One region of the Arthrobacter russicus genome, then DNA from elsewhere that is predicted to be linked to it. Evidence: riboswitches for the same ligand, from Rfam matches in the RefSeq annotation. Region 1 holds a riboswitch; each other region holds the start of a gene.
The links. A riboswitch is a leader RNA that binds a small molecule or an ion and turns the genes downstream of it on or off. The one in region 1 is predicted to bind thiamine pyrophosphate.

Region 1 (3,356 bases):
GGTGCGATTCTCAGCCCAAAACGGCAGCGGGACCCGCCAAAGTTTCGCAGCCGTGAGGTGACTCGCGAAGCAGCCAGGGGCCAAGGCCAGAAGACTGCGGACCAGGGCGGGCAGATCCGGCTCGGCGGTTTTGAGTACTCGAAGACCCCGGCTGGGGATCTCCAAGTCCTGAGCGGTGGAGCGGGACCGGGGGACGCCCAGATTTCTAGCTTGTGCCAGAGTGAAGGCGGGTAGTGGAAGATTTTCCGGAAGCAGCCTGCGTCTCATCGCTCCAGGTTGGAGCGCAACACTGACGTTTTCTTCGACTTGGGCGCAGTTGAGCGGGGTTCTGTGGATAAGCACCCGGCTCAACTGCGCCCAAGTCAGGTCAAGACCGGAATCCTGGTTAGGGTTGGGCTTCCGAGTAGATCTCCTTGCCGGCGGCGACAAACTCCTCGGACTTGGCCCGCAATCCGGCCTGCATCTCCTCGATCGATGCCACCAGCGTCGCCTGTTCCGTAGCGCCGCCGAACTCGGCCCGGATATCTTGGGAAATCCGCATCGAGCAGAACTTCGGCCCGCACATGGAGCAGAAGTGCGCGGTCTTCGCCGGTTCGGCGGGCAAGGTCTCGTCGTGGAAGGCCTCCGCCGTCGCCGGGTCCAGCGAAAGCGAGAATTGGTCCTTCCAGCGGAACTCGAATCGCGCCTTGGACAAGGCGTCGTCGCGCAGATGTGCGCCCGGATGCCCCTTGGCCAAGTCCGCCGCGTGCGCCGCGATCTTGTAGGTGATCACACCGGTCTTCACATCGTCCTTGTTCGGCAGGCCCAAGTGTTCCTTCGGCGTGACGTAGCAGAGCATAGCGGTGCCGTAGCGGGCGATTTCGGTCGCGCCGATCGCCGAGGTGATGTGGTCATAGCCCGGCGCGATGTCGGTCACCAGTGGGCCGAGCGTGTAGAACGGCGCACCTTTGCACAGCTCTTGCTGGCGTTCTACATTCTCCCGGACCAGATGGAACGGAATGTGCCCGGGGCCTTCCACCATCACCTGCACGTCGAATTCCCAGGCCCGGGCGGTCAGCTCGGCCAAAGTATCTAGCTCCGCGAACTGTGCGGCGTCGTTCGCATCCGCGGTGGCACCCGGCCGCAGCCCGTCGCCCAAGGAGAAGGCGACGTCGTACTGGGCGAAGATCTCGCACAGCTCGTCATAGTGCGTGTAGAGGAAGTTTTCCTGATGATGCGCCAAGCACCAGCCGGCCATAATCGAGCCACCGCGCGAAACAATCCCGGTCACCCGATTCGCGGTGAGCGGTACATAACGCAGCAATACCCCGGCGTGAATCGTCATGTAATCCACGCCCTGCTCGCACTGCTCAATCACGGTGTCCCGGAAGATTTCCCAGGTCAGCGCGGAGGCATCACCGTTGACCTTCTCCAGCGCCTGGTAGATCGGCACGGTGCCGATCGGCACGGGGGAGTTGCGGATGATCCACTCGCGCGTGGTGTGAATGTCATCGCCGGTGGAAAGGTCCATCACGGTGTCCGCGCCCCAGCGGGTGGCCCACTGCATTTTGTCGACTTCCTCAGCAATCGACGAGGTCACGGCGGAGTTGCCGATATTGGCATTGATCTTCACCAAAAATGCCTTGCCGATGATCATCGGCTCCGATTCCGGGTGATTGATGTTGTTCGGGATGATTGCCCGGCCGGCCGCGACTTCGGAGCGCACCAGTTCCACCTCGCAGCCCTCGCGCAGCGCGACGAACTGCATTTCCTTGGTCACGACGCCGGCGCGTGCGTAATGCATTTGGGTCACCCGCCGGCCGGGCAGGGCACGCCGAGGTTCCGGCTTGGCGCCCTGCCATTCCGCTGAAGCCGCACCGCGCCGGACCGCTGAGCGGCCGTCGTCGGACAAGTCGCGACGCCGGCCCGGATAGGTTTCCACGTCGCCGCGGGCGGCAACCCACTCAGCGCGCAGCGGCGGCAGACCGCGCACCGGATCGCTGCCAGGTCCTGCGGTGCGATAAGTCACGAAGTCCGGATTGGGCCCCTCCGGCGAATCGTCCAAAGCTATCCGGGTGACCGGGACGCGCAGCTCGCCGGCTTCGAGGAAGCCGAGCGAATGGGCTGGGTGATTGTTGCCGGAATCGTGAATCTGGGCAGCAGACATGATGGTGTTTCCTACTTCCTTCGCCGGAATGACCCGGACAGGTTCGAACGGTCGCAGGCGGTATCGGCCTGATCTCAGCCCTTTGCCAAGGGCACCCGTGTGGATGATCCGAGGTTAGCAGATCCGGCTCGGCGGTGGCCGATCCGGGGGATAGGATCCAGCCATGGAATTTAGTATCCGGACTGCCGAGGAGGCAGACTACCCGCAGCTGCCGGGGATCGAGAGCGCAGCGGACTCGGTGATGGGCCTGTCAAGGCTGCCTGCGGCGAGCAGTGCGGAAGAATACCGCGCCGGATTGCACGTGCTGCTCGCGGAACGGTCGGGCCAGCTATTGGGCCTGGCCAAACTGGACGAGGTCGACGGGCAGGCGCATCTGGAGCAGATCTCGGTGCTGCCGGAAGCCGCGGGGCAGGGGATCGGCAGAGCGTTGATCGAGACGGCCAAGAACTGGGCGCGGACCGCAGGCTACCGCCGGATGACCTTGTGCACCTTTCGCGATGTGCCGTTCAATGCGCCGTTTTACGCGAGATGCGGGTTCCGCGTCGTCGAGCCGGGTACGCCCGGGTTGCGGCAACTGCGCGAGCACGAGCAGGCGCTGGGGCTGGACGCGCTCGGCGCGCGGGTGGCGATGGCCGCGGAATTGCTTTCCGAACAGCCCGCCCGGCGTGCTTGAACCGCTGCGAAGTCCGGCTAGTCTTGACTCAACAGGGGCCCGAACCCAGAGCCCCGGACCACCGGCGGAAGGCCATGCCATGTCCACTAACCAGTTGTTCATCGCAACCCACCACGAAGCCAGCCGCTACGCACGCGACGGCGGGCCGAAGCCCAAGCAGTTGCTCGACCTGGGCGAAGCAACCGATCTCGATCTGGAAGTACTGGGCGAATTGGCGGTCAAGACGGTGCACGCCACGGGCACCGAGACTGCGCTCGGCATGGTCGACGTCGACCTGGACCATCTGATGGTGCTTCCGGATGCCTTGGCCGAGGTCCTCGCCGAATTGCCGACGCTGGAAGACCAGGAAGAAGTTTCCGAACTCGCCGCGGCATGGGCGGCAACCGAAGAATTCGCCACCACGCCGGCCGTCGCCGAGCCCCTTTTGCGCAGCATCGCATCGATGGCGGGCCAGGTGGTCGCAGCCGACGAGGACGCGCGGTTGGCGCTGTATTACATCACCGTGTGAAGTTCGCGCTGCGCGGAACCATCTGGCAT
Region 2 (3,356 bases), 2.0 Mb from region 1:
TCCGTTCGATCAGTTCGGCGCCGCTCCAGTCGATCGGGTCCGGCCCGGCGCCAGCGGCCAGACCGGGCCCGGCCTGCAACGTCCCTGCGGCCGGGGACAGCAGTCCGCCCAGGGTCAGGGCAAGGGTGGATTTCCCAGATCCGTTGCGGCCGGTGATCGTCAAGGACTGACCGGCGTGGATCGCCAGGTCGATCTGCGCCGCGGCCGGCGCGACGGCCCGGCTGGCCTTCCCGCGGCGTCGGCCGCGCCGCGATGCGGTAGCACCCTGCCGGGACACCGCGAGGCCGGCCGCTTGCATCAGGGCTTCGGCCGGAGGGCCGGACTGGGTATCCTGCACCGGCCGGGTGGCCGGCACTTCGCCGGGCAACCAGACTCCCGCCGCACGCAGTGAGGCACGCGCCTGGAACCGGTCGTCCAGGATTTTTTCCGGCGCGCCGTCGAACAGCACGCCTTGCCCCGGACCGCCCAGCACCACGATGCGGTCGACGACTTCCAACCACACGGCGACCCGGTGTTCGACCACGACCAAAGTGGCTCCGCTGCGTTCCACCGAGCGGAGCACCGCATCGCGCACGTCGAGCACACCGGCCGGATCGAGATTCGCCGTCGGCTCGTCCAACAGCAACAGACCGGGCTGCATCGCGAGCAGACCGGCCAGGCCCAATCGTTGCTTCTGACCGCCGGAGAGCTTCCCCGTGGCCTGGTCCAAGGGCAGTTCCAGGCCCACCGCATCCAGCGCGGCCCGCACCCGCGGCCAGATCAGCTCGCGGGGAACCGCCAGGTTTTCTGCCCCGAATGCCACATCGTCGCCGATCCGGGACAGCACCACCTGGGCATCCGGGTCCTGCTGCATGAGCCCCACCCGACCCCGCTGCCGGGCCGGCGCCGCGCCGTCCAGCAGCAAGGATCCGAACTCTTCGGCATCCAGTTCGTCGCCGAGCAGCCCCGCAGCAGCATGCAGGAAAGTGGACTTCCCGGCACCGGAGGGTCCGAGCAGCAAAACCCGCTCGCCGGGGTCGATCTGCAAGTCAAGGCCGCGCACCGCCGGCTGCGACCGGTCGGCGTGCTGCCAGCCCCACCCTTCGGCCCGGAGCCCCAGCGGGGCCACCGAGGCAGCCGTCCGTGCGGACGGGCGCTTCGGCATACTCAGAACGCTGGTTCGCCGGCGGCCCGCCGCGACGCCAGATTGGCCAACGCGCCGGTGCGGGCCAGCCCCCGGGTGATCAGCCAGGAAACCAGGCCGGCGATGACCATGCCGGAGACCACGGCAAAGCCGAAGTAGAGGACTTTCCAGCTGAACTCCCACGCCACATTGGAAATCAGGTTGTCGTTGAGGCCCATCGCCGCGCCGGCCAGAGCCCCGGCGAGCAGAGCCGGCGGCAGATTGAACCGGCGGTAGCGAAACAGCGCGAAGCCGAACTCGGCGCCGAGTCCTTGGACCAGTCCGGAAAGCAGCACAGTCATGCCGAAATGCGTGCCCAGAACGCCTTCGACGGCGGCCGCGATCAGTTCGCAGAACAATGCGGCGCCCGGTTTGCGAATCACCAGCCCGCCGATCACGCCCGCGATCAGCCAACCGCCGCCGTAGAGCCCGCCCAGCGGCGGGAACGCCGCGAAGGCGATCGAAACCGGGCCGTAGAGCGCCGACCAGGCCCAGAAGACCACTCCGACGGCGACGCCCAGCACCGCCGCAACCACGATGTCCACCACTCGCCAACGGCTGCGCTGGGCAAGGGATTTCTGCGCAGAAGACTGCGGACCGGCGGAATTGTTTGCGGTATTGGCCGCCCCGGATTGCTCGTTCGCCATACTGTCCTCCTTTTCAGGAGGGGCGGCGTGTACGGTGACACGCCGAAGAGCACTCGACTCCCTTCGCCGGTACTAACCGGATCAGGTTCGAGGGTCTGCGGCTATCCGCACTCTCAGCGCCCGCCTTGCGGCGGCGCTCCCCTGTCGTTTGATTGCTGTGCAAGTTTACACCCGCGTCGCACCCAACGTTGAGTGGCCAGCTCTGCAGCTTATAAAGCCGATTTGGCCTGCAGATCTGGCCGCCCGGTGGGAGGCGTTCAGGTCAGGTCGCGGGACTGGTTGAATCTGGCGATGGCCCGCTGCGCCCCGCGCCCGGTCAGGGTTTGGATGATCGCGGCCACGGTCGCGGAAACCACCGCGAAAATCAACGCCGAGCGGAGGCTGTGCTCCAGGTTCTCGCCGTCTTTGGGCGGAGGGTTTCCGGTGGTTTTGGTCCACACCGTGTCCACGACCTTGTTGGCGGCGAACCCCGCGCCGAAGCTGATTCCGGCGGCCAGAAGCTTGAAGATCAGATTCATGTCCCTAGCCTACTTGAGCTTTCCGGCCTGCGCGTTGGGGATGCAATTCACGGCGCCCTGGTAATCCAGTTGGGCTTTGACGCTCCACGGCACGGTGGCCCCGGGAGCCACCGCTTTGAGCACGGCGACGCCGCGCGCCACCACGTCCGAACTGGCCGTGGCCCAATCCACCGCGATCACGATGTCGGTCGCCGAGCCGGCGCCATTGGTCGCTTGGCCGGCGGCTGTCACCGGGCCCGCTGCCATCCCGCATTGGTCCAAAGTGATGCTGGAGCGGATGCCCTGCGCCCCGTCCAGCTCCGGCACCGGCGGCAGCACCGGCGAGATCACGCCTTGGCTGGCTTGCGTGCTCGGCGCCGGGGCGAGCGCCGAGGAGGACCCGTCAGAAGACCCGTCCGACGACGGCGTGCAGCCGGCCAAGGCCAGACCGGCCGCAGCCACGGCGGCGATGAGCAGAGACGGTTTGCGGTGCTTGTTCATATTCCCCTTGGTTCAGTTCCTACGGCGCCGGCGCGCTCCCAGGAACAGCAGGATCGCACCGATCACGATGATCAACGCTCCCAACCCGATGATCCAGAGGTTGCTGACGCCGGTATTCGGCAATGGTTCCACCGGCGGTGTGGGCGGAGTCGGTTTCGGGTCCAGTCCGGTTTTCACCGAGGCCGGATCCGACGTGAGCTTCTGCCCGCCGCTGCTGCCGCTGCTCACCCTGGCCGTGGCGACGTTCGACACCGCACCGGCGTCGACGTCGGCCGCAGTCACCTGGTACGGCGCCGAAGTACAGGTCGTGGACTGTCCCGGAGCCAACTGGCTGACCGGGCAGTCGACCGAGATTCCGGCAGCAGCCAGTTTCTCGTCCTGGACCACGATGCCGAACAGCGTGGTGTTCCCGGTATTGGTCACCGTGAACGTGTAGACGATGCTGTCCCCGGCGTCTTTCCGGCCGTTCCCGTTGGCATCGGTCACCGGACCGGCCTGCTTGAGCAGCTTCACTCCGGGCGCCCCGTCCAACGGCGTGGTGACCGAATC
Region 3 (3,356 bases), 130 kb from region 1:
GCAACGAAGACATCTTCGCGGCACACCGGATCAACGAGCAGATTTCCAAAGCCCTGGAGCGAAAAGTGTTCCTGCCCTCGGGCGGCTCGTTGGTGATCGACCGCACCGAGGCGATGACCGTGGTCGACGTCAACACCGGCAAGTTCACCGGCTCCGGGGGCAACCTCGAAGAAACGGTGACCAAGAACAACTTGGAAGCGGCCGAAGAGGTCGTCCGGCAGCTGCGTCTGCGCGACATCGGCGGCATCATCGTGATCGACTTCATCGACATGGTGCTCGAGTCGAACCGCGATTTGGTGCTGCGCCGCTTGGTCGAGTGTTTGGGCCGGGACCGGACCAAACACCAGGTCGCCGAGGTGACCTCGCTCGGCCTGATCCAAATGACCCGAAAACGGATGGGCACCGGTTTGCTCGAAGTATTCGGCGAGCAGTGCGAAGCCTGTGCCGGCCGCGGCGTGGTCACCCATGACGAACCGGTCGAACACCGTCGGGCGACCCATGCGATCGCTGCGGAACAGCACAGTCCGCGGGCCGAGAACCAACGGCCCAGCCGGGGCGAACGCAAGCGCAATCGGAACCGGCAGCAAGCCCAGGCTGAGCCGGAGGCCGTGGTCGAGGAACTCAGCGAGGCGGAACGCGAAGCCAAAGCCTCGGCTGCGCGGGCTGCGCTGGCCAATATCGCGGCGGCCGCCCAAGCTGCTCACCACGAGCAACCGGACGACGCCGCAGAGCCTGCGCACGACCCGGCCGCGGTGCTGACCATCGGCGGCGAGACCGTGGAAATTCCGCGTGGTCACCTGGATGAGGCGCCCCGGAAGCCGGACCTCACCTTGGACGGCTTGGCCGATGTGTTCGATCACCTGAAGCCCCAGCAGCCGGCCGAGCAACCGGAGCGGGAAGCAATCGAATCCGAGCCGAAAACTTCGGGTGGCCGTCGTCCGCGACGGCATCGGGCCGCGGGTCGGGCCCAGGGCGCGGCGGGCAGCAATGAGATTCAGTCGATCGAGAGCGAACCGCACGGCGGAGCGATCTCGGCTCCGCCTGCCTCGGCGAAGCGCGCGGCGGAAAAGAAGCCTGCCGCGGCTGAGCCGATGATCCTCGGCGTCGGGGTACCGGCTTCGGAGCTCTAGTTCTGCGGCGGGCCGCTTTGCGGAGCCGCACGCGATAGAAGATGGCTTCGGGTTAGCAGGAGAGCAGGTTTTCTTGCTAACCCGAAGCCATCTTGCTCTCCGAAACCGGTAGGCTGAGTAGCTGACACGGGGTGCCAGGCCAGCAGGGCCGGCTGAGATCAGATACCCGTTGAACCTGTCCGGTTAATTCCGGCGGAGGGATGTCATGGTTGTTTCTGCTGCCGCATTGCCCACCCGTACCGCAACGGATTCACCGGTTGCCACCGCGATTCCGCGAATCTTGTCGATCGCCGGTTCGGACCCTTCCGGCGGTGCCGGAATCCAAGCGGATCTGAAGAGCATTTCGGCGCTCGGCGGCTACGGCATGGCCGCGGTCACCGCTTTGACTGCGCAAAACACACACGGAGTCCGTGCCGTGCACGTGCCGCCGGCGGGGTTCCTGCGCAGTCAATTGCAGGCGATCAGCGATGACATCGAACTGGATGCGGTGAAGATCGGCATGCTGGCTGATTCCCAGGTGATCGGCGTGGTCCGCGATTGGTTGCGCGAACACCGCCCGCCGGTCATCGTGCTGGACCCGGTGATGGTCGCCTCCAGCGGGGACCGGCTGCTCGACGCCGAGGCCGAGGACGCTTTGCGCGAGCTGGTCCACTTGGCGGATCTGGTGACGCCGAATCTTCCGGAACTCGGCGTGCTGATGCGCGAAGCGGAGCCGGGTGACTGGGCTGCGGCCGTGCGCATGGCGCAGCAATTGGCGGATGCCCAGCAGACCCGGGTGCTGCTCAAGGGCGGTCACCTGAGCGCCGGGCCGGCACGGGACGCACTGCTGGTGCCGGGGGAGCAGCCGGTGGTGGTCGAGCTGCCCAGGCTGCAGACCACCAACACGCACGGCACCGGCTGCTCGTTTTCCGCGGCGATCGCCACCTGCCAGGCGCGCAACGGCGATTGGGGGCAGAGTTTGGCCGAGGCAAAAGACTGGTTGCATACGGCGGTGGCCCGGGGCGCGGAGCTGCGCGTTGGCAGCGGGCTCGGGCCGGTGCACCACTTCCACCGTTGGCACCCGGAGCCGGTGACCGACGACTGGTGGCGCCGGATCGAACCGATCCGGGCCGGCATCCTGGAGTTGCCCTTCATCCGGGGACTCGCTGCCGGGACGCTTCCGGAGCCGGAATTCTCCTACTATCTGGCGCAGGACGCCCGCTATCTGAACGGCTATTCCCGGGCACTGGCCAGGGCCAGTGCCTTGGCTCCCGACGAACGGCAACAGGCGTTCTGGGCGCGCGGCGCGGCGAATTGCCTGGACGTCGAGGCCGAGTTGCACCGCACCTGGTTGCAAAAGCACCCCGCCTCGCCGTTGGAGGGCCCGGTCACGAAAAAGTACGTGGACCATTTGTTGGCAGCCAGTGGCAGCAGCTATGCGGTCCTGGTTGCGGCTGTGCTGCCTTGCTACTGGCTGTATTCCTGGGTCGGCAAAGAGTTGGCGGCCTCGCGCAGCCTGATCGACCCGCATCCTTACGGGGCCTGGCTGGACACCTATGCCGATGAGGATTTCGCCGCTGCGACCGAACAGGCGATCGAATTCGCGGCCATGGCCGCGGCCCGGGTCGACGGCGCAGAACGCGAGCTGATGTGGCAGGCGTTCCAGGCCGCGAGCGAGTACGAGCTGGAATTCTTCGACGCGCCGCGCGCCGCGCTTGGTCAGGCCGGAAGCGGCCGGTAGTATGGACAGGCACGGTTAGCCGTGCAAGCCACTCGGGCCGGGGACTATTCCGTCGGCCAGGAGCCGTGCATTTGCGGTGTGAACGTCCTATGGCGTATTCTGGACTGTCGGTGCATACGCCGTTATTGGGTCGCGTCTTTCGCAGTGAACATCACCGCGAAGATGCTCAGATTCCCTCGGCGAGTGGCACAAGCAGATCCTGGGAACATCCGTGAACAGTATCCGCACGCAAACTTTAGTTTTTAAACGTCGAGAGAAGTGAGTTACCCAGTGGTGTACGCGATTGTCCGCGCAGGCGGCCGCCAAGAGAAGGTTTCCGTCGGAGACTTCGTGACCCTGAACCGCGTCCCCGGTGGAGTCGGCAGCACCATTGAGTTGCCTGCCGTGCTCCTGGTCGATGGTGAGAAAATCACCTCCGATGCCAAGGACCTGGCCAAGATCAAGGTCAAGGCTGAAATCCTCGAAGACCTCCGTGGTCCGAAGATCGTCATCCAGAAGTTCAAGAA

Region 2: another riboswitch for thiamine pyrophosphate. It lies ahead of JOE69_RS11400 (ECF transporter S component); the one in region 1 lies ahead of thiC (phosphomethylpyrimidine synthase ThiC).
Region 3: another riboswitch for thiamine pyrophosphate. It lies ahead of thiD (bifunctional hydroxymethylpyrimidine kinase/phosphomethylpyrimidine kinase); the one in region 1 lies ahead of thiC (phosphomethylpyrimidine synthase ThiC).

What each region holds. Positions count from the first base shown of each region.
Region 1 is NZ_JAVDQF010000001.1:496,357-499,712, reverse strand. Features, by position in the region: gene JOE69_RS02360 (endonuclease domain-containing protein) at 1-267, opposite strand, end outside; gene thiC (phosphomethylpyrimidine synthase ThiC) at 386-2,146, opposite strand; TPP riboswitch at 2,145-2,255, opposite strand; gene JOE69_RS02350 (GNAT family N-acetyltransferase) at 2,310-2,819, shown strand; gene JOE69_RS02345 (hypothetical protein) at 2,899-3,327, shown strand.
Region 2 is NZ_JAVDQF010000001.1:2,446,606-2,449,961, reverse strand. Features, by position in the region: gene JOE69_RS11405 (ABC transporter ATP-binding protein) at 1-1,144, opposite strand, end outside; gene JOE69_RS11400 (ECF transporter S component) at 1,147-1,809, opposite strand; TPP riboswitch at 1,851-1,962, opposite strand; gene JOE69_RS11395 (DUF4235 domain-containing protein) at 2,067-2,327, opposite strand; gene JOE69_RS11390 (hypothetical protein) at 2,337-2,807, opposite strand; gene JOE69_RS11385 (CshA/CshB family fibrillar adhesin-related protein) at 2,820-3,356, opposite strand, start outside.
Region 3 is NZ_JAVDQF010000001.1:367,970-371,325, reverse strand. Features, by position in the region: gene JOE69_RS01720 (Rne/Rng family ribonuclease) at 1-1,130, shown strand, start outside; TPP riboswitch at 1,248-1,348, shown strand; gene thiD (bifunctional hydroxymethylpyrimidine kinase/phosphomethylpyrimidine kinase) at 1,336-2,850, shown strand; gene rplU (50S ribosomal protein L21) at 3,121-3,356, shown strand, end outside.